3 regions of the Chryseobacterium sp. MYb328 genome follow, and region 3 is predicted to be linked to each of the others. Evidence: riboswitches for the same ligand, from Rfam matches in the RefSeq annotation. Region 3 holds a riboswitch; each other region holds the start of a gene.
The links. A riboswitch is a leader RNA that binds a small molecule or an ion and turns the genes downstream of it on or off. The one in region 3 is predicted to bind cobalamin.

Region 1: another riboswitch for cobalamin. It lies ahead of metE (5-methyltetrahydropteroyltriglutamate--homocysteine S-methyltransferase); the one in region 3 lies ahead of WH267_RS18370 (TonB-dependent receptor plug domain-containing protein).
Region 2: another riboswitch for cobalamin. It lies ahead of prpB (methylisocitrate lyase); the one in region 3 lies ahead of WH267_RS18370 (TonB-dependent receptor plug domain-containing protein).

What each region holds. Positions count from the first base shown of each region.
Region 1 covers NZ_JBBGZQ010000041.1:7,954-18,122, forward strand. The annotation lists gene WH267_RS24480 (MerC domain-containing protein) at 1-77, shown strand, start outside; gene WH267_RS24485 (GTP-binding protein) at 84-1,283, shown strand; gene WH267_RS24490 (alkaline phosphatase) at 1,361-2,755, shown strand; gene WH267_RS24495 (XRE family transcriptional regulator) at 2,860-3,651, opposite strand; gene WH267_RS24500 (bacteriocin-like protein) at 4,087-4,371, shown strand; gene WH267_RS24505 (Lrp/AsnC family transcriptional regulator) at 4,520-4,981, opposite strand; cobalamin riboswitch at 5,170-5,355, shown strand; gene metE (5-methyltetrahydropteroyltriglutamate--homocysteine S-methyltransferase) at 5,531-7,834, shown strand; gene WH267_RS24515 (anti-sigma factor) at 7,940-8,764, opposite strand; gene WH267_RS24520 (RNA polymerase sigma factor) at 8,771-9,340, opposite strand; gene msrB (peptide-methionine (R)-S-oxide reductase MsrB) at 9,431-9,946, shown strand; gene WH267_RS24530 (fasciclin domain-containing protein) at 10,066-10,169, shown strand, end outside.
Region 2 covers NZ_JBBGZQ010000002.1:184,328-194,496, reverse strand. The annotation lists gene WH267_RS02900 (hypothetical protein) at 54-692, opposite strand; gene WH267_RS02895 (hypothetical protein) at 747-1,232, opposite strand; gene WH267_RS02890 (hypothetical protein) at 1,204-1,380, opposite strand; gene WH267_RS02885 (hypothetical protein) at 1,524-1,817, opposite strand; gene WH267_RS02880 (hypothetical protein) at 1,937-2,404, opposite strand; gene WH267_RS02875 (RidA family protein) at 2,808-3,218, shown strand; gene WH267_RS02870 (hypothetical protein) at 3,360-3,629, opposite strand; gene WH267_RS02865 (hypothetical protein) at 3,730-4,224, opposite strand; gene WH267_RS02860 (DUF6796 family protein) at 4,397-5,122, opposite strand; gene WH267_RS02855 (VOC family protein) at 5,165-5,821, opposite strand; gene WH267_RS02850 (helix-turn-helix transcriptional regulator) at 5,994-6,992, shown strand; cobalamin riboswitch at 7,328-7,522, shown strand; gene prpB (methylisocitrate lyase) at 7,964-8,872, shown strand; gene prpC (bifunctional 2-methylcitrate synthase/citrate synthase) at 8,859-10,013, shown strand; gene WH267_RS02835 (bifunctional 2-methylcitrate dehydratase/aconitate hydratase) at 10,050-10,169, shown strand, end outside.
Region 3 covers NZ_JBBGZQ010000021.1:7-10,175, forward strand. The annotation lists gene WH267_RS18365 (hypothetical protein) at 74-1,135, opposite strand; gene WH267_RS18370 (TonB-dependent receptor plug domain-containing protein) at 1,154-2,986, opposite strand; cobalamin riboswitch at 3,019-3,195, opposite strand; gene WH267_RS18375 (T9SS type A sorting domain-containing protein) at 3,450-4,751, opposite strand; gene WH267_RS18380 (helix-turn-helix domain-containing protein) at 4,955-6,559, shown strand; gene WH267_RS18385 (tetratricopeptide repeat protein) at 6,556-7,686, shown strand; gene WH267_RS18390 (DUF262 domain-containing protein) at 7,834-9,663, shown strand; gene WH267_RS18395 (DUF262 domain-containing protein) at 9,653-10,169, shown strand, end outside.

The DNA.
Region 1 (10,169 bases), on a different contig from region 3:
ATCTGCCATTGATCTATGCAGGAGCTGCGGGGCTGATTACAGCACATTTTATCAATTTAAAAAAACATAAACATTAGGAAAACATGAATAAAAAACTCCCTGTAACGGTTCTCAGTGGTTTTTTAGGCGCTGGAAAAACAACATTACTCAATCATATTTTGCATAATAAGCAAGGATTAAAAGTGGCAGTTATTGTCAATGATATGAGTGAGGTTAATATTGATGCCAGACTGGTTGAAAATCAAAACACTCTTTCAAGAACAGAAGAAAAGCTGGTAGAAATGAGTAATGGATGTATCTGCTGTACATTAAGAGAAGATCTTATGATAGAAGTGGAACGTCTAGCCTATGAAAACCGTTTCGATTATCTTTTGATTGAAAGTACAGGAATCAGTGAACCTATTCCGGTAGCACAAACCTTTACCTATATTGATGAAGAAAGTGGAATTGATCTCTCCCGCTTCAGCTATGTAGACACTATGGTAACTGTAGTGGACGGTTTTAATTTCATGAAAGATTTTTCCTCTAATGAACGATTAATGGATCGCAGTCTTACTGATATTGATGGGGATTACCGTACGATTGTTAACCTTCTTACTGACCAGATAGAGTTTGCCAATGTTATTATTTTGAATAAAACAGACTTGATTGATCCGGATACTCTCGGATTCTTGAAATCTGCAATTAAAAAGCTAAATCCTGAAGCGGATATTCTGGAATCAGAATTCGGTCAAATTGATCCAAAACATATTTTGAATACAGGATTATTTGATTTTGATCAGGCACAATCCTCAGCAGGCTGGCAAAAAGAATTACAATCCGGCCACCACACTCCCGAAACGGAAGAATATGGAATAGGTTCTCTGGTATTTAGAGATAAAAGACCTTTTCATCCTGAGAGACTTTGGAAATATCTCAATCATTATCCTGAAGGCATATTAAGAGCTAAAGGACTTTTCTGGCTGGCATCCAGACCTGATGATGCACTGAATTTTTCTCAGGCAGGAGGCTCATTTCGCCTGGAGAAAGCAGGAGTTTGGTGGAGTAGCATGCCTTTGAACCACAGGGTGCAATATGCTTCTTTTATAGAAAACCAAGCATTTATTGAAAGCAGATGGGATAAAAACTGGGGAGATAGAATGAATGAGTTGGTTTTCATTGGGCAATATCTTAATGAAGAAGAGATCTTACAGGCTCTCAAGGACTGCTTGATTAATGATGATGAAAAAGATTTATTTGATCAGAAAGCAAATTTTGAAGATCCATTTCCTGAACAGATATAAAATTAACTTTTAATTAACGCAACTGAGTTTCATTAAATAAAAATATATCCTAATTTAGGGCTTTATTGATACAATATATGGATAGAAGAAAATTTCTAAAAGGTTCTGCACTGCTTTCAGGGTTATTATCCCTGTCACCCTCTGAACTTTGGAGTTCCAAAAGGAATACTGAACCATCCGGGACCGGAAAAGCAAAGAATATAATATTCATGATCAGTGATGGAATGAGCTTGGGAACTCTTTCTATGGCAGATTTGTATTCCAGAAATATTTTAGGCAAAGAAAGCCATTGGCTCAGTTTATATCGTGAGAAGAAAGTTTCAAGAGCATTAATGGATACAGCCTCTGCCAATTCGATTGTAACAGACTCTGCTGCTGCAAGTTCAGCTTTTGGAGGAGGAATAAGAGTACAAAACGGGGTATTAAATATTGGTGCTAATGGAGAAAAACATATTCCCATATGGCAGAAATATAAAAAAGCAGGTAAAAAATTTGGTTGCGTTACTACTGTTACAGTTACTCATGCTACTCCTGCGGGATTCTGTATCAATTCCGCCAAAAGAAATGCAGAACCTCAGATTGCCGAAATGTATGCAGAACTGGGAATAGATGTTCTGATGGGAGGAGGGGATGAGTTTTTCAACCCTTTAAAAAGAGAGGATCAGAAAGATCTTTATTCTGTCTATAAAAAAAAGAATTATCAGATTCTGAAAAATCATACAGATCTGAAAACAATAAGAAAAGAAGAGAAGATACTAGGAATCTTCAATACAGGAGCTTTACCCTACAGCATTGACAAGGCTAATCTTTCTGAATTTGGGAAAACTCCCAGTTTAGCAGAAATGACAGCAACAGCAATTGATCAGATGAAAGAACATCCGGGAGGCTTTGTTCTTCAGATAGAAGGCGGGAAAGTAGACTGGGCTGCTCACGCCAATGATATAGCCGCATTGATTCATGATCAGCTGGCATTTGATGAAGCTGTGAAAACCGTGATGGATTTTGCTGAAAAAGATGGAAATACCCTAGTGATTATCACTACAGATCATGGGAATGCCAATCCCGGAACCATTTATGGCGCTGATGCCACTAAAAATTTCAATAGTATTTCAAACTATCAATACACCAATGAATACATTCTGAATAAAATTCATAAAGATCATTCCGCTAAAGATATCAAAGACTGGATATTTGAAGCTAATAAGCTTGTTTTAAGTGATAATGAAGCCAAACATTTGCAAAGTTTTTACAATGGGCTTGAAAAAGAAGAAGGGCTTTATAATTATAAAAAATTACCGTTCAAACTTTATTCGGAAATTCAGAAAAGTCGGAATTCTGTAGGCTGGGTCAGTATGGACCACTCAGGAGATTATGTAGAAGTAGCGACCTTTGGACCTGGAAGTCAGCTTTTACAGCCTTACATTAAAAATACGGATCTGCATCATCTAATGCTGAACGCAGTCCCTTTATAAATTTAAAATTTTCATATCATATTTATATTTTTATTTGGTTTTAAAACAGGCTCTCCAAAATGATTTGAAGAGCCTGTTTATTTTGTACGAAATTGTTACCTCGTTTATTGAGAAGACTTTCTGCGGCGTGTAGACACTTTTTTATCCAATTCTTTGATATCCTGTCTCAATTCCCTGAACATTTCCTTGAAATTATAGCTTTCATAATCTCCGGGCTCAAAATCTTCCGGAAAAATTCCTGAAGCATACTGCCAGATCTCTACAATATCTTCAAACGGAATATCGTATGGTTCATAGAAAGAGTTATCTGCACTTACACAAATGGCATTTCCTTTATTCTCCTTAAAACGTTTATACGTAATTCCATCATTCTGGGTAATGAAAACATAGGTCTTACCAGGTTTAAGCTCATCGATTCCCTCTACATATTTTCCTACAATGTATGAACCACTTCTGAATGGAGGCATAGAATCTCCATCTGCTGGAAATGCTCTGTATTTTCCATTATTTAAAAAGGGAAGGGCAATGCGCTGAAGACTTTCAATATATCCCACATCACTATATCCCTCCAGATATCCCATAGAAGCTTTCTGAGGAATGATTTCTATGGTATCATTTCCAAGATCATCCACAGCTACAGGAAGAACAATTCTGTTATCCGGAAGCTTCAGCATATCTTCCGTTGAATATTTCTGAAGGTCTACGGACAGCAACAGATCTATACTGACATGAAAATATTTGGCTATCTTAATAAGAAGCTCCATTGGAGGTTCTGAAATTCCGTTTTCGTATTTAGAATATCTCACCCGGGAGATCGTAAGGTCATCAGCTACGTTTTGCTGAGAAAGTTTTCTCTTGGCTCTCAAAGAGCGTATATTATTTGAAAAAATTGACATTGATAGAAGTATGTCCACAAAAATACAAATTTTACGCCCTGTGGTCAATAATCAGAACAGCATTTACCATAAAATTTAGAGAATTTTATCACTTCTTAACTAAAGCAAGAAAAATCAGCTAATAAAGCACCTGTTTTTTACAGTTGCAGCCTCAGTTTTTACCTTTAAAACCTCATTTTAACAAACATTAAATATTAACCATTAAAAAGTTAATTTACATTGAAAATATTAACTCCAACATTTAAAATTTGAAATATGTTTTTTAAAATTTAGTGAATCAATCAGATACAAACAAAAATGATATACACAATGTTATTCATTTATATTAACGAAATATTAAATAATAAAATTGTTTAATTATTTTATTCAAAATAATATGAGTTTATTATTAATTATCATATATTTGTGATGTATTAATCATATAAAATTTTAATCATGAAAAATTTCAAAAAACTAGACAGAAACGAACTAAAATCAATTTCAGGAGAAGGATTACTTGATCCAATCGGAGGTTTACTAGGAGGTCTAGGAGGCGTTGTTGGTGGCGTTCTTGGAGGAGTAGGTACTATCGTAGGTGGCGTTGTTACCGGAGTAGGTTCTACAGTAGGTGGAGTTATCGGCGGTGTAGGTACTGTTGTAGGAAACGCTTTATGCCAAACACAGTGTGTAGTTAATGGTGTAATCCACATCAAATTATTAGAGTGTGGTTCTACTTGCTAATCAGCAACTCCATTAAAAATTAAAAAAGTATAGCCGCTCTATTCTTAGAGCGGCTTTTTTATTTTTTTATTCTGAATATGATACTAAATATATTACACCTGACAGGTTTTTAAAGCCTGTTAAGTTTTAGGTAAATAAAACAGTCATTTTATAAAGTCAAGCCCTGATTATTTTTTACTTCAGACATTACAAAGGTACTGTGTGTACTTCCTATAGAGTCTACAGAACCCAGCTTATTAAATACAAAATCCTGATAATGTTTCATATCGCGAACCTGAACTTTCAACAGGAAATCAAAATCTCCGGAAATATTGTAACATTCTGCCACTTCTTCAATTTCCAGGATTTCTTTTACAAAATCATAGCCCACAGAGCGGTCATGAATTTTCAATTTAATCTGGCAGAATACCGTAAATCCACGGTTAAGCTTTTCTGCATCCAGAATTGCTGCATATCTTTTTACAAAGCCTTCCTGTTCCAGTCTTTTTACCCTCTCAAAAACAGGAGAAGGTGACAGATTAATTTCCTTAGCAAGTTCTTTAACGGTCAATTTTGCATTGTTCTGAAGCAGTTTCAGCAGTTTTATGTCCTTATCATCAAGTTGTTCCACAGAATATTATTCTTTTATATTTTAAAATCACCCAAATATACAGAATTATATTCTTTAAAAATACAATTTAAAAGCTATATTAACCAAATAAACCCTGTTTAATTGCTAATATATTCTGTTTTAGTAATTTTACACAAAATTAAAATCTTTTATCAGACATACTATTGGTAAAAGATCGTTCTTTACAATCTTCATCAAACAGGAAAGGTTTTACTTAAGGTAGATTAATAGGGAATCGTGTGAGAATCACGAGCTGTCGCGCAACTGTAAGTAACACATCAAAGGTTTCTGTCCTTAGATATCCACTGCCAAAAGCGGGAAGGATGACAGAAACTGTTACAAGTCAGGAGACCTGCCTTTACTGAATTGACAATGCTTTCGCGGTCTGAAGCTTTTGAGTCATACAGATGATCTATTGCAGTACGTTTTATCTCCGGGTGAAACTGTACCAACTGCTTATATCACCTGATCTCAAAAATTTCTATCCCGAACAGCATTCCGAAGCATTCAAAGAGCATTTAAAATAAGTTTAATTTAAAATTTGTAAAAATGCAAACACACATTCTGGGCTATCCGCGTATTGGTAGCAAAAGAGAACTAAAAAAAGCCTGCGAACAGTATTGGTCAGGTAAAATCGTTTTGGAAGAACTTCTTACCGTAGGAAGATCTATCTGCAGCCAGAACTGGAACCTTCAGAAAGAAGCAGGAATCGATCTTATTCCCTGCAATGATTTTTCCTACTACGACCAGGTGCTGGACATGAGCCTTGTGGTAGGAGCTATCCCAACACGTTATCATGAGGTAGCTCTTAAAAAGAACAATTCGGAACTGGATCTTTACTTTGCCATGGCAAGAGGATATCAGAAAGACGGATTGGATATCACTGCGATGGAAATGACGAAGTGGTTTGATACCAATTATCATTATATAGTCCCTGAATTTTATAAAAATCAGCAGTTTAAACTTACCTCAGATAAGATTTTTAATGAATTTGCCGGAGCAAAACAGGCAGGGATCAATGCAAAACCTGTAATTATCGGTTTGGTTTCTTATTTACTTTTAGGAAAGGAAAAAGAAGAAGGATTTGATAAGCTGGATCTTGCCCATAATCTTCTTCCAGTTTATATTGATATCTTATCAAAGTTACAAAGCCAGGGTGCTGAATGGATTCAGTTTGATGAACCTTTCTTAGCCTTAGACCTTACTGAAAAGGCAAAAGAAGCCTATACTTTTGTATATACTGAGCTTAGAAGACAGTTTCCAAAACTTACATTCATTGTAACGACATATTTCGAAGGATTAAAGAACAACCTGTCTCTTGCAGCCTCACTTCCTGTGAATGTACTGCATATTGATCTGATAAGAAACCCTGAGCAGCTTGAAGATGCACTTGATTCTATTCCAGAAAGCCTAAGCTTATCTCTTGGAGTGGTAGATGGCAGAAACATCTGGAAAAATGATTATGAAAAATCTTTATCTATCATCAAAAAAGCAGTTGAAAAATTAGGATCTGAAAGAGTTTTCATCGCTCCTTCATGCTCTCTGCTGCATTCACCATGTGATTTAGATTTTGAAACCGGTCTTCAATCTGAAATCAAAAACTGGCTGGCTTTTGCCAAACAAAAAGTAAAAGAAGTGGTAATCCTTAAAGAGCTGGCTTCGGAAACTTCTGATCATAATATTCTTCTGGATTTTGAAAACAATAAAAAAGCCGCTTCAGACAGAAAAACATCTTTACTGATTCATAATGAAAATGTAAAACTAAGAGCATATTCTATTACAGAGGCAGATTCGCAAAGGAAAAATTCATTCAGTGTCCGTAAAGAGACTCAACAAAAGGCATTACAGCTTCCTTTATTTCCTACGACAACCATCGGGTCATTTCCACAGACTGCTGAAGTAAGAAGCTGGAGAGCAAAATTCAAAAAGGGAGAACTGACTGCCGAGCAATATGATACTTTATTAAAAGAGGAAACCCAAAAAACGATTCGTTGGCAGGAAAGCATCGGAATTGATGTTCTTGTTCATGGTGAGTATGAGCGTAATGATATGGTGGAATATTTCGGAGAGCAATTACAGGGATTTACTTTTACTAAAAACGGTTGGGTACAGAGCTATGGAAGCCGTTCTGTAAAGCCACCAATCATTTTTGGAGATGTCTCAAGGCCTGAACCTATGACGGTGTATTGGTCTCAATATGCGCAATCTCAAACCAATCAATGGGTAAAAGGAATGCTTACAGGACCTGTAACCATCTTACAATGGTCATTTGTACGTGACGACCAGCCCCGTTCCGAAACCTGTAAACAGATTGCTCTGGCGATCCGTGATGAAGTTCAGGATCTGGAAAAAGCAGGAATCAGGATTATTCAGATTGATGAACCGGCTATCCGTGAAGGACTTCCATTGAGAAAAACGGATTGGCAAGATTACCTTAAATGGGCTGTAGAAGCGTTTAAAATCTCAGCAAGTGGAGTAGAAGATGCCACCCAGATCCATACGCATATGTGCTATTCAGAATTTAATGACATAATTAAGAATATTGCAGATATGGATGCTGATGTGATTACGATAGAATGCTCAAGGTCTCAAATGGAACTTTTACATGCTTTTGCAGACTTCAAATATCCTAATGAAATTGGCCCAGGCGTGTATGACATTCACTCTCCGAGAGTTCCTTCCAAGGAAGAAATGACTGAACTGCTGAAAAAAGCTCAGGATGTAATTCCTTCGAACCAACTTTGGGTAAATCCGGATTGTGGTTTGAAAACCAGACATTGGGAAGAAACAGAAAAAGCCTTAATTGCTATGGTTGCAGCTGCTAAAGAGGCTTCTGTAGAATATGCATCTTAACTATTTTCAACCTTATATCAACCAAAAAGCATCCAAGTTGGATGCTTTTATTTTTTTAATTATTTTGAGACTGAAAACATTCACAATTTCAATCTATGATTACATTTAAATTCCTCCCATTACATACATGTTTTCCATAGTAGGAACGGGGCTTCCGCCTTGTTTTTCAAGAGTAATAGCAAACGCCTGCGCTTTTGAAATAGTAGCCAAAGCCGTTTTACTGTCTTTATCTTCAGTATACATTCCTGCATTTACCGGTTTCCCGTCTTCAAGAGCCCAAAGCTGATACTGCATTCCTGTTGGAGCTTTAGGGAGATGCTCACCATTAAGGTATACTTTTTTTGTTTTTCTATCCCAGAAAACCATTGCTTTGGCTTCCTGGTGCTTCTCCACTCCTTTTAACATCACCATCTGCATGTCCGGGTTGGAAAACATATCCAGTTTTCTATCCATTTTTTCCATGGCAGCATCCTGAGATTGTTTTTCTGCTGTCAGTTTTGTCATTTCCTGTTTTGTTGCAGACTGGTTATTCATCCAAACCAAATTCCCGGCTATACTTATAAGGAATAAAACAGATGCTGCAACAGCAAGAGGTTTCCAATTTCTTTTTCCCTGTATCTGTTCCGGATTTTTGATATCTCTGTCATCATTAATTTCCTGAATCTCTGTAGAAAGAGAAGGTTTCTCTTCCTCAATAGGAGACTGTTCCTGTTGGATTTTATTCCAGATTTTAGATTTCAAATCACTTGGAGGTGTTACAGCCTGAGCCGTAGCAAGATGTTCCAAAGTTATTTGTGCCTCTTCAAAAGCAGCCTTTACTTCAGCATTATTCTTCATCACACACTCCAAAATCCCTGCTTCCTCTGGAGAAGCATGGCCAAGAATATAAGATTCTATAATTCCGGATGATATGTATTCTTTTGTGTTCAATTTAATTTATTGATAATCTTTTAGCAAATCTTTTAATTTCATCAATGCATTCCGCATCTTCGTTTTTACCGTTCCCAGGGGGATCTTTAGTTTCTCTGATATCTCATGTTGGGTATATCCCTGATAGTAAGCAAGATTAATAAGTTCTTGTTTATCAACTTCCAGATTTTCAAGCACATTGTTAAACCCAATATAATCTGATGAGTTATTGGTTATTGATAGCTCTGTAGTGTTATATACGAAATCAGGAAGCGATTGGTTTTTAAGCTCGTTCTGGAATCCTTTAGATTTTAAATAATCAATTGCTGTATTTCGGGCAATATTAATCATCCAGGTATAGAACCTTCCTTTAGAAGCATCATATTGATGAATAGAATTCCAAATTTTAACAAAAACATCCTGAATAACTTCTTCAGTGTATTCTTTAGACTGAACAATACGAAGAACAATTCCGTACAACGCACCTGAATAGTGGTCATACAGATAATGAAAACCATTTTCGTTTTTTTCTTTTAATAAAACGATAAGTTCTTCCTCAGAATAGGTTGTTTTAATAGCAATTATTTTTCTATCCAAATGTAATAAAATAAAACAAATACTCAATAAAATCCGAAAAATCTTTTACGTCGTATATAGTTTCAAGAAAATATTTAAAAAATATTAGATATGAAGAGCTTAATATCAAAAACAGTATTGATCTGTTGTATTGCCCTATCAACAGAAACCTATAAGGCACAGGCAGATCATTTTAAAATCAAAAATCCTTATTACTCCCATACCGCCGTAAACCTGTTGAAGGTAAGTAATTCTGAATGGAAAGAGATTTTAAAACCCGAACTCTATGAGGTTGCCAGAGAAGGAGCTACAGAAACAGCATTTACAGGAAAATATTATGAGCTTGATGAAAAGGGAACTTATTATTGTGCCGTATGTGGAAATCCATTGTTTCTTTCCACTTCAAAGTTTGCGACCACTTGTGGCTGGCCTTCATTTTATCAGCCTATTCGTAAAAACAGTGTTATCTACAGAAAAGATACTTCTTACAATATGATTCGAACAGAAGTTCTGTGTGGAAGATGTGATTCTCATTTGGGACATATCTTCGAGGATGGCCCAAAACCGACAGGAAAACGATTCTGCATGAACTCAATCTGTCTTGATTTTATTCCTGTAAAAAAATAACAATCTAATTTACAGTAAGTTAAATAAAATTTCATTTTTTTTCAATCTAAAATAAAACCAATCTCGTAAATGACATTAAAAGCACAAATTAACTATAATTAATTTAAAAAAATATTACAATGAACACACGAACAAAAATCACAGTTTTAGCAATGATAGCTTTATCATTTGCTTTCAGTGGGAAGGTAACTGCACAAATGACGAAAGAAAAAACAGTAATGGT
Region 2 (10,169 bases), on a different contig from region 3:
TAGTACAGATTTCGCATTTTGTTTTATTTTCAAAAAAGAAATATGACATATTTTTATTTATTTCCTATAGTTTGGGTAAAAATAATATTTCCTTCTCCGTCTCTTTTTCTACTAATCTGATATAAGTCGCGATCATCAAAATAAGAGATTATTTTTTCTTTTATAAACCCAGGCACCTTCATATTCTTTTCCAAATCTTCAGTACGGGTTTTACTGATTGTTTCGTATCCTCTTATTTCCTCTGAATCATTCAGTTCGTTTATATATTTTGCCTCCTGCTCATACAGTTCATATTCTTCTTCGGTAATAAAAAAAACAGTATTTTTATATCCATAATAAGTTTCTGTATCTGAAGGAGTTGGGTTTTTAGGTTCAGGCTCTAATATTCTTACCTGCCCTGCCCATTCATTATAAGGCAAAACAATATAAGACTCTGTAAGAAGTAATACTTTACATATATCTTCAGCGGATTGTATCAAACGATAATCTATATAAGGAGGCCATAATTTATCAATATTTCCAATTCCTGGTAAGAATAAAATTTCCGGAAAATGAAGCCCTAACGTTAGCTTGAAAATACCCTGCATTTTTTCTTGCCCAAATTCTTCTGCATAGAAATGCAAATCATCCTGTTCATTTGTACTATCTGAATAATACACAATATAATTAAACTCTTTTCTATAATTTTTCATATTGTAAGAAACTTAACCCCTTTATAAAAAAATTAACCTATTCTAACTAATGTATTAAAATCCATCAAAAACAATATTATCGTTTTCATCCTTTATTCTTTCTATAGAGTGGAGATCATGCTTATCAAAACAAGAAATAATCTTCTCTTTTATGAATACAGGAATTTTCATACGCTTTTCCAGATCCTCTGTTCGGGTATAACTTATAATTAAATATTCTTTTTCTTCTTCTAAAGTATTTAGTTCCCGTATTTCTTTTACCTCTTGTTTATAAATTTCATATTCCTGTTCACTAATAAAAAAAATAAAACTTTTAGATTTAGATATCATTTCTTTTTTAGGCTGAATTAAAGAATTTTTAATATCAGGTTCTAAAATTTTCACTTGTCCTGCCCACTCATTGCAAGGTATAACAATGTAAGACTCTAGAAATAGTATTCCTTTATATATATCTTCTGCCTGTTGATTAATATCATTATTCTCTATAGGAGACCAAAAATCTTGTACATTTTCAATTTTTGGTAATTGGCAATAATACATCAATATCCTTTAAATCAATTTCATTTAAATATAATGTTTTAATGTTTCCATCTTCATCAACATCATAATAGTTTTCCCAAATATGTTCATTTGAAGGAATAATTTGAGTGTTAAACTCTTTTTCCAGTTTTTTTATAAAGTCTGTCATGGTTCTGGTTTCTGTTTTTAGTATGAAAATTTCGCAGTGTTACCTGCTTCAGACCCATACTACTTAAAGTTTCCGGCTAATTTATCATTAAAAAAATAAAAGCCATTTGATTTCTTTATAAAGGATTTCTATCCTAAAATATTTTAATTCTCTTTTAATTTCAATATTATATTTTGATCTTTAAAATCTAATAATTCCTTATTAAAAACGCCATTATAAGAAAAAGATCTGTTTTTGGTTTCTATATCACCAGATTTAATGAGTGGTTGATTTTCATTCTCAAATTCAATTGTATCAAAATAAACATCATTAATAAAAATATCCCATTTTGATTTACCTATAATAAAATGATTAATGTCTCCCAACTCACCAGTGAAAAATGTTTTACCAAAAGACATATTAAAAATGCCATTTAATTTTAAAATTTCTGTTCTCATTTATTTATCCTTTTTAAGCTATTTCAAAGGCATGACCATCATCCGGATACCATTCAAAAATAGAATAAGTAATCACCGTAGTGGGTTTCCGGAGTTATACATTTACCTATAATTTGTTACTATTTTAAATCATGAAAGTTCAAAGAGTATGAAAAATAAGCATCGCCATCTTCATCAAGAATAAAAAATGTAACGATGTTATTTTGAAAATAAACCATACAAGGCATATTTGAATGTAAATAATTTTGTTCTCCCTCCGGATGTATGAATTCATTATTTTCATATTTAAAATTTACATACATAGCCGAAGAATAGTTCAACATAGAAGGTAACATTTTATTATGTTGCAGTTGATTAAAAGTACCCTTAGAGATAACAGTATAATCGCATCTGGTTAATTCTGTATAAGGAAATTCCTCTTCTGCAAAAAATGGAAGTTCATCGTCTATAAGTTCTTTTATTAATGCGCTAACTGTCTTTAAAGAATGATCTCCCAACAAATATTGATCAATCAATGCCTGTGTATCATTGTAATAAAATCCTGATTTAGATTTATTTAAATCTATTTGTGTTATCCCTATGGCCATTTTAGTTTTATTCCGGCAATTTAGGAATTCCCCATGTAAATTTGGCTAAATTCGAAACTTAACATGCTGACTCAAGCATCATCTACACAAATTTTCAGGCTTTACCGTCGTCTGCCTCACCGGAGAACTGTATAAATGACCGATATCTCTATTGCTTTATCTTTATACCTGTTGAGAAAGCAATCACCTTATGAATTATACTATTGAATTCTCTCAACATATGTAAACGTTTTGAAAAATGATTGAGGTTACCTTTGCTTCATCAATGTAAACCTTATCAATCATGATTCATTCTAAAAACATCCTATATAAAGGAAAGCTTCTTCTGGCTTCATTTATTTTTATATTGCTATTTTCAAGCTGTTCACAAGCTAACAATGATACAACCAACAAACAAAAAAATATGACAAATATCGAGTCTAAAAACCCGGAAACTCTATTTGATCCTACTCCTTATGCTTTTTCGCACGCCACAAGCGGTATAGGAAACGGAAAATATGTATTTATATCAGGACAAAGTGGTGGTGAAGACCTGCATCATCATCTTTCTGAAGACTTTAGACAACAAGTTCAGTTCGCGCTGAAAAATCTGGAGACGGTTCTTAAAGAATATCATTTGAAACCTGACGATATCCTTAAAATCACAGTATTGATTGTTGACCACGATCAGGAGAAACTCAAAATATGGACAGAAGAAATGCATAAAGTATGGAAAAACAATAAGTTTCCTGCCAGCACCTTAATTCCTGTTCCAAAATTAGCGTTGGATGGCATGATGATAGAAGTGGATGCTATTGCTTTTATGCCTTTGTAAATAATAGTCTTACCAGGCCTAGGAGTTGTTTGAATTTAAAACCATGTAATCAATTTTCATTGAGAAAACGGCAGTCCCTGCCTCCTTAGTTTGGAGAGCAGGGATTGATTTATAAACTTATCTTCAGCCCGCTTATATATTTTATACTTTAAAAGTGTAAGTCAAAGCGAAATACAACATAAAAAAACAGATCAATGTATAAATGCCATTAGTGATCATCAATACAGCTCCCAATTTCGTTTTTCTTGATGCAATGGCTAGTATCAAAGCTACAATGACAACCCCAACAATCAGGAACATAACAGCATTTTCCCAATCATGAGTAAACAATACCTCATCATACTTCATGAGTATCACTAATAAAATAATATGAGTAAGGGTAGCAAACAGGCTTAATTTTGATGTAGACATATGTATATTTTGTAAGCAAAGAAAGTGACATTTCAGTTTTTCATTGTCAGAATATCAAATATATTACATTCTGTTTCATCAACTGTATTTTTCAGGAACATTACCTATATAATTCGTTATAATGGTTTATAATATCACGAATGCTTTTCCATGCAGGATCATCATAGGCATTCATTTTAGAAATATCGCCTGCACTCATTGTGACGATAATCTTCGTGTCAATTCCGTCTACAGGCTGTACACTTTTTCCTTCTTTTACTGCCCGGAATAGTTTCTGATCAATTGTAGCAACCAGTTTCTTCCAGTCCTCAGGTTTCACTTCTCTGCTGTACGTCAGATTTTCGGCTTCATTAGCTGCTACCGTACGACGGTAATGAATAGAATCTTTATCAATTAAAGTGCTGGAAGAAAACCCCAGTCCTCCACCGGCAGAGATCATTTTTACGGATTGAATGGTTTCAGTATGTACCATAATATTGTCATCTGTTTTGCCCTTATTTTCTTTACAGGAAACAAACACCAACAATATAATAATCAATAGCTTGCCTAAAATATAATACTTCGTTTTAATCACTGACGGTATCTTCTTTTTCATATTATATTGATTTGGTAATCTCACGATTAATACATCTTAAAATAAACTAAACAATGAGACCATTCTTTAAAAGTATCATTAAAAATACAGAACGACAAGAAATAAAGGCATATACATAAAAATTGAGCCCTAAAAAGTGCCCAATTCATAGTGTAGTATATATAGATAGCTATTAGTTCTGTAGTTCTCTATTAAGTTTCTTTCTGAAAAGGATCAATAATGAGCCGAAGAATACCAGATAGGCAATATTGAATATCGCTCCCCCAACCCAGCCTGAATAAGGCAGTGGCAGCATTCCCTTTATTGGAATAATAAATAAGGTCAGCACAAATGGGGTCAATAAAGCCATCCATCTTGGAAGTAATGTTTTCTTCAAAAGGATACATACCGCAAATGAAATCCATCCGATAGCTAATACTCCAATGGCTGCTCCCCAGGCTATATTAAGCATTTTCATAAATTCTCGCCCCGTTTCTAAAAGGAATGGATGAGCCACCGGATCGGTATGATAGATTGCCTTATAGATTTCCCCCACATAAAAGAATCCGGCGTGGCCTAAAGGAGACAAAACAGCCCCTGCTAATAAAATCCAGTAAACAGCCACCGAATACCAGGTTTTGGTATCTTTAAAAAACTGGAAAACCAGCCAGCTTGCAGGAAGCAGTAGAGGTCCAGTGAGCGCTCCGATCAAAGCCCCAAACATCAGTCCCGGAGTGGTACCTTCCAACATCAAAGTTGCAAATCCTACATTTACCTGATCGGCATAAGTCTTTGAAAACAATGGATAATCTTCAGGATTAGGATCAAATCCTGCGACAAAAACATCACCGATGATCCAGCATACAGATACCATAATTGCGGCGGCAAAAGACCAGTTTATTTTACTTGAATAATTCATATTTCGTTCTTTAAATAATTTTTGATTCTAAGAAATCCGGGGTTATAATATATTTTCAATTTTCAAATCAGAATTGATGAATTCTACAGTCTGTAATCCTTTCCCTTGTATAAGCTCTAACCCTTCCTGATTGGTGAGCAAGCGGTTTAATACCTGAGTATTCAGACGATCGGTGCCTACCTTAATATTTTTCACTCCTACAATTCCGTTGGGATGATTAATTTCTTTGGGCCTGGGATTAGGAATATAAGCAGACATTAAAAAAGGAAAATCAATATCATCAGGCATCAGAAGTTCCCATTTAAGTTTATTTCCATCTCCATCTTTTCTTTTAGCCTTATGAAACCTGAACCCTGTATTTTCACTTTCGAAAAACTGTTTCTCTGAATTCAGGTTTTCCAATGCAGACTCCAGAGACCATTCACACCAGCCTTCCTCTATATCTTCCCATTGCCTCATCCGTTCTAAAACCGATTGATACCCAAAGACCTTCATCATCCATTTTATATAAACAGGAAGCCCGGAATTATGGTAAATTTCGATAAAAATGCCTTTCTCAAACCATATCAAAGCATTATAAGCCTTATCAGGGTATGCTCCATATTCAACAATAAAGCCTGCATCCTGTAGCTTTTTTACCGCAATATGTAAATCCTGCACCCGATACAATACATGACTTAGTTGTATATTATTCTTCATTTCTATTATTTTTTATTTGATCTTAATAGATAAAATCAAGCTTACTATTAAGAATCATTCTAAATAATTATTTATCTTTGTGCAAAACTAAGATGAAAATTGGGGCACACAGGTACGCAAAAGGGAGTAAAAAGTCCGCAAAAAGGAGAATTCTAATCATAATAAAATAATAATGGCATTACGGGTCTACGATGATAAAATTGGAGGAACATTGGTGGAAAGAAAATATCCCAATGCCTATTACCAGAACGATGGCGAAATCAGAGAGTGTATTACCCATCTGAAACCTCCTTATGGAAATGGTTTTTATCATGAGATCTGTTTTGAGAATGTTCACATTGGCTTCGGGAATGTTTCACTTGAAAATAAAGTATTACTGTACTTTGAGGCCGATTTCGAAAGTGTTGAAATGCATTTTTCATTAAAAGGAAAAAGCGCTGCTCTTTCAGAGAATTTCAACAATAAAGTTTGTTTTGAAAGTTATCAGCATAATATAATTTATGCCCATCAGATGAGTGGCCAGATGGAATTCGACGGTCATGAAATGCAGATCCTGGAAGTTAATTTAGCCCCGGATTTTTTTAAGAAATTCCTTCCTGAAGACTCTGAACTATTCAATACATTCAGAAATGCTATTGAGAAACAGCATTCATGTCTTATCAATCCGGACCATTGCCGGATCAGCCTGGAAATGTACCAGGTTCTGAACGACATCATTCACTGCGACAGAAAAGGTATTTTTAAAAGAATCTACCTTGAAGCCAAGGTGGCTGAACTTCTTCTTTTACAACTGGAACAGCTTTTTAATACTACTTCTTCCACCTCATCACTTCTTAAAAAAGATGAAGATAAAATTTATGCAGTGAGAGATTTTATCGTCAATAACCTTAATGAAAACTGTTCATTAATAGACCTTGCCCATCAGGTAGGAACCAATGAATTTACTTTAAAAAAGGGATTTAAAGAGCTTTTCGGAACTACCGTATTCGGCTTCTGGAATGATATAAAGATGGAACATGCAAAAAAAATGCTTATAGAAGGAGATCTAAGTATTAATGAAATTTCTGAGGTGATTGGATATAAAAATTCCAGACATTTTTCAGCAGCATTTAAGAGAAAATATAACATCATTCCAAGCCAGTTTAAATACGGAAACGGAATCAGCCGCTAAATTTTTTCTTATATTTTAAATGCAGTATTTTAGAAATTAACTCCAATTTTGAAGCTTTGAACTTATTCAGTATTTTCCTTCTGTTTTTAAATATGAAAAGTTACTACAAAAACACACCTTTTATTTAAATCAATTTAAAATTCTATCTTATTTGTTAACAATTTGGTAATTAAAAACCCGGGCAAATTCCAGATATTATTTTAAAAACATCAAAAGATACATTTCGTAATCAAAACGTTATCAACAAATTACATTCAATTAATTATTGTTCGCATAAAATATTTTGTCGTTTTCATAAAATGTCTATATTTACCACCAAGGAGTTCTTAACACCTTCTTTATCAACCGAAATTGGTAACACTTAGCTGTGTATTAAAAGGGAATCGTGTGCAAATCACGAACTGTCGCGCAACTGTAAGTAACAACAAAAAGGTTTTTATCAAATTCATATCCACTGTATGCTCCGGTATATGGGAAGGATGATAAAAACCGTTACAAGTCAGGAGACCTGCCTATTTCGAATTGACGATGCTTTCGCGGTTTGAAGCTTATAGTCAGGTATGATACGGTATGGATAATGATATGATAAAATAGTTTATCAACTCGTATTATTTTTTGAGATAGATAATAGCAGAACAACAGGTTCTTCTATGAATCTACCGCTCATCCGTGTCACCTTTCCGTAATTTTTCTTTCTCACAAAGCATTGTGAAGTCTGCAGGAACTTTTTATAGCGTTTAATGCATGTAAAAAGTAAAAAATGTACCTAACCCATTTCGATAATTCCTACACACCCAACAGATCTGTCAAGATCCTGAAATGCTGTTTCCTAAAAAACACACAGATTTTCTGTCTGTTGGCAGCAAATCGAAGCGATACTCATTATTCTCTTTTTACTTCCCTGCAATTAAATCATGATCGCTATTCTTCTCTATCTGTAAACAAATTTCACCTAAACCATAAATATTACAATGACTAAAAATGAAAACTGGAAGTCTCCCGGTACTCAATTCCGGAAGGCTATGCAAAAAGAAAGTCCTCTTCAGATTGTCGGGGCCATCAATGCCAACCATGCATTATTGGCCAAACAAGCCGGCTTCAATGCCATTTATCTTTCAGGCGGCGGCGTTGCTGCCGGATCTTTAGGAATTCCTGATTTGGGAATTACCACGCTGGAAGATGTATTAATTGATATTCAAAGAATTACCAATGTCTGTGATTTACCTTTACTGGTAGATGTGGATACAGGATTTGGCCCATCAGCATTCAACGTCGCCAGAACTGTAAAATCATTGATTAAAGCAGGTGCAGCAGCTTTACATATCGAAGATCAGGTGGGAGCAAAACGTTGTGGACATCGTCCAGGAAAAGAACTCGTAACCAAAGAAGAGATGTCAGACAGGCTGAAGGCTGCTGCAGATGCCCGTACAGATGAAAGTTTTGTAATCGGAGCCAGAACGGATGCTTTTGCCAATGAAGGGCTGGAAAAAACTCTTGAAAGAGCCATTGCCTATAAGGAAGCCGGTGCTGATTTTATTTTTGCCGAAGCAGTTCCTGATCTAAGTTTTTATCAAAAATTCGTTGATGCAGCGGGAATCCCTGTATTGGCCAACATCACAGAGTTTGGAATGATTGATATGTATACGGTTGATGAATTAAAAGATGCAGGCGTAGGATTGATCCTTTACCCTCTTTCAGCTTTCCGTGCAGCCAATAAAGCGGCCCTGAATGTCTATGAACACATCCGCAAAGACGGAACCCAGGCCCATGTATTAGACACTATGCAGACCAGAGAAGAACTCTATCAAAGCATTGGATACCATGATTATGAACAAAAATTAGATAACCTTTTTAAACAAAATAGTAATGTCAACGAATAGCGAACCAACATTCAAGCCTAAGAAAAGCGTTGCCCTTTCTGGAGTAGCAGCAGGCAATACAGCGCTTTGCAGCGTAGGAAAAAGTGGAAATGATCTCCACTACAGAGGATATGACATCCTGGATCTGGCTGAAAAAGCGGAGTTTGAAGAAGTAGCTTACCTTTTGATCTATGGTCAGCTGCCTACCGGAGCTCAATTGAAAAATTACAAAGCTAAATTAAAGTCTTTAAGAGGGTTACCCCATTCTGTAAGAAATATTTTAAAGAGTATTCCGGCAGCGGCACATCCGATGGATGTAATGAGATCCATGGTATCCGCTATTGGCAGTATTCAACCGGAAAAAGACGATCATAATATTGCCGGAGCGAGGGATATTGCAGATAAATTACTGGCATCATTCAGTTCGGGTTTATTATACTGGTATCACTATACCCATAATGGAAAAGAGATTGATGTAGAAACAGATGACGATACGATTGGAGGGCATTTTCTTCATTTATTACATGGAAAAAAACCTTCTGATTCATGGGTAAGAGCCATGCAGATCTCGTTAAATCTTTACGCCGAACATGAATTTAACGCTTCTACATTCACTAGCCGTGTGATCGCAGGAACAGGTTCAGATATTTATTCAGCTATTACAGGAGCCATTGGTGCTTTAAGAGGTCCTAAACATGGTGGTGCCAATGAAGTGGCATTTGAAATCCAAAGCCGATACAATTCGCCAGATGAAGCGGAAGCAGATATCCGTCAGCGCATTGTCAACAAAGAAGTGATCATCGGATTCGGACATCCTGTTTACACAATTTCGGACCCAAGAAATGTGGTGATTAAAAAAGTAGCTAAAGAACTTTCTGAGGAAGCCGGAGATATGCTGTTGTATAATATCGCTGAAAGACTGGAAACCATCATGTGGGAAGAAAAGAAAATGTTTCCGAATCTGGATTGGTTCTCTGCGGTATCCTATCATCTAATGGGAGTACCTACCCTTATGTTTACTCCACTCTTCGTTATCTCCAGAGTTACAGGATGGAGCGCTCATATTATTGAACAGAGACAGGATGGAAAAATTATCCGCCCAAGTGCTAACTACACAGGTCCTGAAAATAAGGAATTCATCTCTCTACAAGACAGAAAATAAACATATCACAATTAATAACTAAATTATAAAATAAAGATGTCATCACACATTTCAAATGAAAGACCCCAACCGGATAAAGTATTAACAGATATTGCAGATTATGTATTGAACTATGAAATCAAAAATGATCTGGCCTGGAAAACAGCCCATTACTGT
Region 3 (10,169 bases):
AAGAACCCGCCCGGAAAAAAACACAAATGATGAAAAAATAAAAAATTATATTATATACGCCGAAGCGCAATTTTTAGTTTTTATAGAAACCGTTTGTTCCAACACCTGCAGTAAAGGTTTTTACTAAAGTACCACTTAATGCATCATAAACATTCACTTTACCATCTTCAGTAAAGTTTGCTTCAGCAGCAAATATCTTTCCATCAATAACATCAAACCCATACACATTCCCTACAGCTGTTGCAACAGGCATTATTGGAGCTCCCGCAACAATAGGCTTTTCATATATTTTTCTGGTATCGGTAATAAAAAAGAATTCATTATTATAAGCTCTCAATTTCTGCACATTAGGAATGCTGGTAAGCGTAGTGGTAGTATAGTTTCCTGCTGCTGAATTGATTTTGTAAATATATGAATCTGTTGTATCAGCAACTAATACATAAGCAATCCCTTTGTAAGCAATAAGGTCTTTTATAATTCCTTTTGCAGGTAATGTAATGGTGGTAGGATTCACCATCGTAGAAGGATTTACGACAGTAATAGTGTACCCAGTTGGAATCTCATTAAAAACAGCATCATACCCAACACCATCTGTCTGCACTATGATATTACCTTCTGCTTCTACTACCTTTTCAGCTAAACGTGGAAATTCAATGCTCCCAACATAAGCGTTATCTGAAATATTATAAGCATTTACTTTCTTTTTACCGGAAAAGTTATTATTTGTTACAAAAAATTTATTCCCTGAAAATGCAATATATCTTGGATTGTCAAGATTCTCCGTTACTGTAGTTTGTACTTTAAATGTTTTTCGGTTTACAATATCAATTTTGTTAGGAATATTGGCAACAAGATATGCTTTATCTCCACTGAAACCTATACTCTGAAGTACTTTTCCGAAAGCTTCCCCTTTATTATTGTTAGCATAAATATTACTATAAACTGTTCCCAGATTGTTACTAATAAAAGTAACATCAGAAGTAGGTTTTGTAAAACCACCTTCATTAGAAACAAGTATTCCGTTTGTATAATCCACTTGCGTTTCAATTGTTTCAGCATCATTATCGCTGCTACATGAAACGTTAAAAAGTAGCATTGAAGCAAATGCAAGAGGTAAAATTCTTTTGATATTCATATATATTAAATTTTATTTTTAAAAATTGATATTTAAATTCACACTGTAATTTCTTCCGGGTAGCGGATAAGCAAACATAGTATAATAAGTCTGATTGAATATATTATTGATTTTAAAACCCAATGTATAATTCTTTAAAAATGTAGCTCCAACGCCAGCATTCATTATAAAATATTCTTTCAGAGCCTCACTTTTCTTCTCATTGGAGTCTGTATAAGTAAGCCCGGTAAACAATCCCTGAGCATATACTTTTATAAATTCATACTGATAATCAACATTTCCGGTAAATTTATGGAAGGGAACGTACATCAGCTGTTTCTTTTTTTCCAAATCCTGAGAATTTGTGTAACTATATCCTAAACCTACATTCAGAAAATGCTTACCAAAACGTTTAGCAAATTCCGCTTGGGTTTCTACTCCGTAAGATCTTACATGCTCTGTATTTACAGGGCTATAAATCCCTGAAAAATTAGGAAGCCATCTTATCATATCTCTGATATCCATATAATAAGGAATCACGGAAAGTTTGAAATCACCGACTTTAAACTGATTTCTCAATTCAAACTGGTAAGAGGTTTCCGGTTTTAGATCTTCATTTCCTCCAGGTCTCCAATACAGATCATTGAAAGAAGGTGCTCTGAAATTCCTTGAAACACTTAATCCAAGATTATACCAGCGTAAAGCATTCCATTTTCCTGAAAAAGAAAATAAAAGAGGTGACTTAGCCACTCCAACAAAATCCTGTCTTATTCCAGCTTCAATACGTAAATCAGTGGTAGGAAAATATCTTATCAAACCGGCAACAGACCCCATATTCCGGCTTACCTGATCTATTCCGGATCCATAGCCTTCGCCTTTATTCAGCTGGTATTCTCCAATGATATTGAAGTTCCATTTTGAGGTAAGAAAATAATTGAAATCATTCTTCAGAATATAGTTCCTTCCGGTCCCACTACTGAATTTAGGTCTTTCTATATCATTAAAATACTGAAAATTTTCTTCTGTATAAGCTACTTTAAAAGAGTTATTAAAGCTTGTTTTATTCCAGTCCCAGGAAATCAGGCTTCTTAGATTTTGAGTCTCATATTTCGTTTTCGTTTCCTTATCAAAGATAATTGGAAAATGTTGTTGTCCGTTAAACCATTCTGAAATCCATGAAATCTGATTATGAGGAGCTAATTTATAAGCGGCAGCAATATTAAAGTTCGTATTATAATACTCCCCGTTAAGATTTATATAATTCCTAGGTTCTTTGTTTACTTCGTAAGCATTCTCACTAACAGAATAATTTCCGGAAGCTTTAAAACTGAATTTCTCATTGCTGTAAGAGCCTTTAACAAAATTATTATAGGTATTGAAAGAACCTGCTTCAGAGAACACCGTTCCATGAAAACCTTTATTAAAATTAAGGCTATTATCCAGGTGAATGCTACCTCCAATAGCTCCGGAACCATAAGTAACACTTCCGCCGCCTGCCTTTATTCCAATCTGATCATACCCGAACAGGGAAAGATTGTTTACATCTCCCTGGCCCAGAAAATTGGAATTAACATTAATTCCGTTCCAGACAAAGGATGTCTGCTGAGCAGTAGTTCCTCTAAAAGATGGTGAAGCAGATCCACCACGTGCATTTTCTTTAATATAAATTGAAGACTGAAATCTTAAGAGTTCTGAAAGATTGCTGGAGTTTTTTTCAACCTCTTCAGCATTGATTGTTTTCACAGGATGAAATTGTTTCACCTTGTTCATCTGGCTATCGAAGATATAAATTGTATCAACAGCTTTCTCCTGTCCGAAAAGAAAGCAGCCATATGATGACAAAAACAGTATTAGAGATCTTTTTATATCCATATTATTCTACTTTTCCTCCGAAAGCAATATGTTTTTTGATTATTATTCTGGCAGGTCTCCTGACTTTCGCTTTCTGTGCCTTCCCGTTTTATACAGTGGCTGTGTACAGAAATTTTTATTGCGATCTACAGTTGCGGGGACAGTTTGGGAGTTTCACCCAATTCCCTTTTCATTCCAATATACTGGAAACCAAAATTTTTGCAAAGATAGTTTTTTAAATCTATTAGACAAGAACGGACTTATTTGGATATAACTGAAGTCGGGAAACTGAAAGTCATTTTTAATTTTACTATTCCTGAAAGTCGTCATAAAACTACTTAAAAAAGGGGGAAAAGATGGTATTATTACTCTTTATCATCTTTCACCATTTCCTTTTTCTGATATTTGTCAATTTACAAAAATAGCTACCTCCAATATTGAAAGCAGCTATTCATGGTATAACTATTATTAAAATTTGCTGATTTTACTTCTTAATAAATTTATGGTTCTGTTGTTTACCTCCTTTCTCTGAAAGCTGAAGTACATAGTTTCCTTTCGGTAAAGATGATACATCAATCTGATCCTCTATGGATGGGAATGATTTCACTATTTGTCCTACCATATTATAAACTTCTGCTTTTTCAATTTTTCCGGATCCTTTAAAGTATAAAATATCATTTACCGGATTAGGATAAATACTTATTGTGCTTTTATTTTTATCATTTTCTACATCTCTCACAGATAAATATCCTGTAAGGTCCAGATAAAATGCGACCATCTGATTAGAGGCATTCATTCCCATTCCTGCTATTTTTTTACCATCCTGAGAAATGGCCAATGGAAGCCCCATTATCACACCATTAGTATTAATTCCTAAACTTGTTGCATAGTCATTGAGGTTAATACGTCCACTCTCCTCTGTCCAGATAAAACCTTCTCCAGACATTGGTGGTGCTCCAAATGCCCTGTAAAAGCCGATAACCCTTGTGCCATCTCCAGAAACCCCCGTTGCCCCTCCTTTAAAAGAAAATGAAGCATTGGGGTGCGTTATATACGTCACTCCGGTTGCTGCCTTCCAGACATAAGGATTCGGATTTGCGGAACCAATAATCGTATTCCCGTCCGCGGAAACAGCTCCTGCTTCTCCTACATTGCTCCCGTTGGCATCCGTAATGAAGCTTTCCACCCCATCTATCCATTTTGCACCACTTCTGGTTCCTGTAGGTTCATCCTGCCATCCTACAACAACAGTTCCGTCTGCATTTATTGCATTTGCTCTCGAGCTTCGCCCGCTTACCATACTCCCCAGATCTACCACCCCGTTTGTTCCATCCCATTTTACAGCATGGGCATTTGCTGCAGTAAGCCATCCAAGTCCTACAATTGCATTTCCATCCGGAGACATTCCCCATGTAGAACTTACACTGCCATCCCAACCGGTGGGAACGAGCCCGCCTCTATTCGTCCAGGTAGCAGAACTTACTTCATAGGTTGAAATTTCATTAAAACCTGTCGCTGTATTGGTCACTGAAGATGCGATCTTCATTCCATCGTTAGAAACAACTGTTTTTCCGGCAGCCGGATATCCGTTTGATACTGTACCTATCTGTACGATCCCCGTATTTGCTGTCCACATAAATATTCCACCACCAGTAGTGTGCATGCTTACTACTCCTTTATCAGAAACCGCACCCACATTATAATTTCCAAGTCCCATTACAGTAAACTGAGCTTCCACTACACCAAAATTAAAAAAGAAACAAGCTGCTAATACCTTTATTGACATTTTATAAAAATTTACCATATATGATTATATTTAATATTTTAAATTACTGAAAACAATATTAATATTATATTTACTCAAACAAAAGAAATAGGCTTTCACAATTCGTGAATTTCAAAAGAATCATAATTTTAAAAACCTAGTAACCAAACACTTAAATAAATACCGTTTTGAAGACTTATTTCAGGAGGATTATTGAAAGAAACATGAAAAACAAATTGTTATTCAGAAAAATGTTTGAAAATAGCAGATGGATTTTTCTGCTGACCTTCGCATTCTCTTCCTTTATTGCCAAAGGGCAGACCGGTCCTGATTTTAATATTATAACAGATAAGGCATTCCAGAAACTATATCAGAATCCTGACGACTGTATAAGTTATACCCAAGGAATTCTGGTAAGCGATCAGGATATAGAGCATAAGATTATTCTTCAAAATATCATTTCACAGGCATTTGCTATGAAGGGAGACTATATGCAGTCTGTCAATAGTTTTTCTCAAAAAGAAGATCAGGATCAAAATCTTTCTTATTTCATGCAGGTTTTTGGTAACTATAATCTTGCAGACCAATATCAGAATCTGGGTTTATATAATCAATCAAAAAAAATCATTGCCAGCCTCTTATCAGATCAGAAACTTCTGAAAAGCAATCATCCAAAATTCAGGATCACCACAGCCAAACTCTATCAGCTACAGGCTTTAAATCTGGGCATTAACAGGGATTATCCGAATGCGTTAAAAAATCTTGACAAAAGTGATCAGTACATCAGTAATACTGATGATGAGAATAAAATCATACAAACAGAAAATAGGATTTTCCGTTCTTCTTATTTGATGAAAGAAAATAATCTGATTGAGTATAAAAACCTGATAGAAAGTATCATTTCTGACCTTGAGCAACAGCAAAACCAACCATTTTTACTCAGCTTAGCTTATGAAAATTTATCGCGGTACTATTTTTTGATACAGGATTATAAAATGTCTGCCCAAAAACTGGAACAAGGACTGTCGTTGATTGAAGACCTTCCTTTTAACAATTTAAAAATCAAAATCTACGAATCGTTGTCCCGAACCTATTTTGCTCTTCATGATGATATGAAATACCATCAATATAACAAATACTATAATGATTTAAGAATAAAAACAGACTCCAATACAAGAGAAGGAATACGGTATATTGTAAAACTGGTAGAAACAAATCAGAATAAAACACTTGAATTTCAGAAGCAAACTTATTTAACATCTTTCTGGTCTTCCACTCTGGTCATATTATTCATCGTCATTGGTTTGTTCATCTATTTTTTAATCATTAAAAGCAAAAATAGAGACCTAAAAAAGCAATTTGATTTCTTTGAAAAACAGAATACCCGAAAGGAACAAACAATATTACTATCTACTTCCATAATAAAAAATACAGCGGATTCCGAAAAGAACTCTCATAAAATTTCAAAGGAAAAAGAGGAAGAAATCCTTCAAAAACTCAAAGAATTTGAACAATCTGACCGATATCTGAATAAAAACATGTCACTTTCTTTGCTTTCTTCCCAATTGGAAGTCAATACCAAATACCTTTCGGAGGTCATCAATACCAATAAGGAAAAAAACTTCAATGGCTACATTAACAAATTAAGAATCAATCATATTGCTCAACTATTAAGAACAGAACCTACCTTTCTCAATTATAAAGTCAGTTATCTGGCTGAATTTTCAGGTTTTTCTTCACATAGTGCCTTCACAACCGTTTTCAAATCCGTTACCGGAATGTCTCCTAACGCTTACATTCAGGAAATCAGTAAAAATAAAGTATCATGAAACTAAGATTGAAAATTTTCTCGTTGATCCTTTTTTCCTATATTTTTATAAACGGTCAAAACACTTCGGATAGTTCTCTGTTAAAAAAAGCCAAGCTGGAAATCTATGACAATCCTGATAAAGCGATTCAAATTGGAAAGCAGCTACTGAAAAAAGACAGTGATCTCAAAACGTCTATTGAAATTTACATGCTCCTTTCCACCGCCAATGTAGCCAAAAGGAATTTTGATGAATCTTTAAAATATATTTTAAAAGCCAAAGAACTTTCTCAGAAAACGAATGACACCAAAAGCCAGGTAGGTGTCCTCGTAGCCGTTGCTATCCAGTATCAGCAAATGGAACTTTTCAGCAAAAGCCTTGAAACACTGAACGAGGCAGATCAATATCTGGCGAAAATTACTGAGAAAACACCTGAAAAATATATTGAAACAGCTACCATCTATGCCATAAGAGGAATGATTTATAAAAGTCAGTCCAATTCTGAAATTGCTCTGGAAAAGTTTCTGATCTCCATAGAAAACTTTGAGAAAGTGCCTGTAAAGAAAACAACGTATTCCAATATGAGTGTGGTCTATTACAATATTGGCTACTGCTATCTAAATCTTAACCAGATTGACAAGGCAGAACATTCATTTTTACAGGCAATAAACTACGCCGGAAGAAATCATGCAAAGAGCCTGGAAGCATTTGCATTAAAGGGAATATCTGAAGTACATAAACAGAAACATGAAAACCAAACGGCATTGGTCCTTTTGATAAAAGCTGAAAACCTCAGTAAAAATACAGGGGATATTATTCTGAATGAAGGTATTTACAAAGAAATGGCAGATAATTATCTGGCAATGGGACAACAGAATTTATACCAGCTGTATAATAAGAAATATTTTGAAATGCGCTTCAAAAGGAAACAAAATGAGCTGTCATCCATTAATCAGGTTATTGATAATCATAATAAAGAAACAATCATCAAAAGTCAAAAAATGGAATCCCGGTATCATTATATGAAGATTCTATCCTTTGCTATTGCAGGAATCCTTATCCCTATTCTACTCTATTTTATTCTAAAAATAAGAAAACAGAACAAAAGGTTTCAGAAAGAGATCCAGCAGATCATCCGGACCTCGTGAGTTACAATCAGATTTTGACAAAAATACCTCATCAACTTTATAGGAAGTTCAAATCAAAACATCTGTTGCTTAATCTGATAAAAAAAACAAAATTTGGTATGTTTTGATGAAATGACTTTTTATCTTCGCAAAAACTATTGAACTATTATGAATGAAAACTCAATAAAGACCTTAAGCATTACGGAGCTTTTGGGACATAATTTTTACATTCCTGAATACCAACGGGGATATAGGTGGACAAAAACCAACGTTTCACAATTGCTGGAAGACATTTGGGAATACCGTAAAAAAGGAATAGCTAAAACCTACTATTGCCTTCAGCCTGTAGTTGTAAAGAAGCATATATGGAAAGATATTGACGGAAACTCTATAGAAGGTTTTGAGCTTATTGACGGACAGCAGCGTTTAACAACTCTTCACCGGATTATCACCTATTTAACACTGGAATATCTTCACAACAATTTAAAATCTGAGGGTTATACTGATAATCTATATTCCATTTATTACAAAACAAGACTTGAATCCAAAACATTTTTGGAGACTAATGAAATTAACTGTACTAAACCTGATCTGTACTATATGAGCGAAGCTTATCAGTGTATTAAGGAATGGTTTGAAAACGGTGATAAAGGTATTCCAAGACAGGTAAAGGATGAAATGTTAAAAATTATCCTACCTAGTATCTCCCTCAATGATAAAGAGGAAAAAGAAACCCCTGAATGGAGTGTACAGGTAATTTGGTATGAAGTAAAAGATGAACAAAAGAAAAGTGAAGAACTGTTTACCCGTTTAAATCGCGGTAAAATCCCACTTACAAGTGCTGAACTTATTAAAGCTAAGTTTGTGAATTCTGACAGCTTCAAAGGAATGGATGAAGATGACAAAATTAAACGCAGAACACAATTGGTTCAGATTTGGGATGAGATCGAAAACCAACTCAATAATCCAAAATTCTGGGCATTTATTTCAAATGAAAAGCCAGATACCTACAACAATAAAATTGAATATTTATTTGATATTATTGCCAAGAAAAAACCAGATGAAAGAGATCCTTTATTCAGTTTTATTCATTTCTTTGATGAAAAAGAAACGTTTGATTCTCTTTGGAAAAAATGGGTAGAAGTAGAAGAAATTTATCGTTCATTAGTTTATTGGTATTCAAACAAAAACCTTTATCACAAAATCGGTTATCTTATTACAACAGGCATTTCGATTGGTAATCTTATAAAAATAAAAAAAGAAAATACCAAACTGAAGTTTGAAGAAGAAATAGACCAATTAATTGCAGATAGTATTGATGATAATTGGGAAGAACTGAGCTATGACAAAAGCAGTGATCATGATAAAATAATCAGAGTTTTACTTTTAATCAATATAGAATTAATAAGAGCCAATAATAACAGTCATGAGTTTTTTCCTTTTGAGATGTATAAAAGTATAACAAAAAGTCTGGAACATATTCATGCACAAAACATTGAGGGTATTAATGAAAATAAAAGAGAAGAATGGTTCAACTGGCTTCGTTCCCATACCAATATATTATTAAATGTAGCGATTGATAAAGAGAAAGCAGAAAAAATAATCAAAGAAGTTCATTCAATTGATGAAAAGACGTACCGATACGAGGAGTTTAAAGCTCTAAGCGAGAAGATTTTAAAACTCATTCCTTCTGACGACAGTAATGAAAACGATTATCTGCATACCATTCAGAATATGGCATTACTTGGGCTTACTGAAAATATTTCATTAAGCAATTCTGTTTTTGAAGTGAAACGAAAAAAAATCATTGAAATGGACAGATCAGGAGCATTTATTCCTTTGGCTACCAAAAGAATTTTTCTGAAATACTATGCATCCGATAACAGCCGTCATTATTCTGTCTGGACCCAACATGAACGGGATACTTATTTAGATGAAATACGTGACTGCATCAAATTATACAAAAAAACCATAACCGTTGAAGAGCATGAGAAATAATTATATTGAAATATTGAACAATAAAGTTGAAATCCCTATCATTCAACGAGATTATGCACAAGGAAGAACAGACCATAAAACGAATAAAATCCGAAAGGATTTTTTAGATGTTCTGTTTGATTTTATCTGTAAAAAACAATCCGATCCCAAGCTTGAAATTGAGCTCGACTTCATTTATGGATTTAATGAAAAGGACGACAACAACTCCATCACTTTTGTTCCTATTGACGGGCAACAAAGATTAACCACCCTTTGGCTCCTGTATTGGTTTGTCTCTGTAAAAGAAAATATTTCTGAGGATAGTACAGCTTTTCTGGCTAATTTTCTCTATGAAACAAGACACAGTACTACTGAGTTTTACAGGAATTTAATTCTCTTCAGACCTGATTTTTCACAACAAACAATCGATAAAGAAATCACTAACCAATCCTGGTATTTTGAAACATGGAATTACGATCCCAGTATTCTGGCTATGCTTGTTGTACTTAAAGACATTGAGTCAAGAT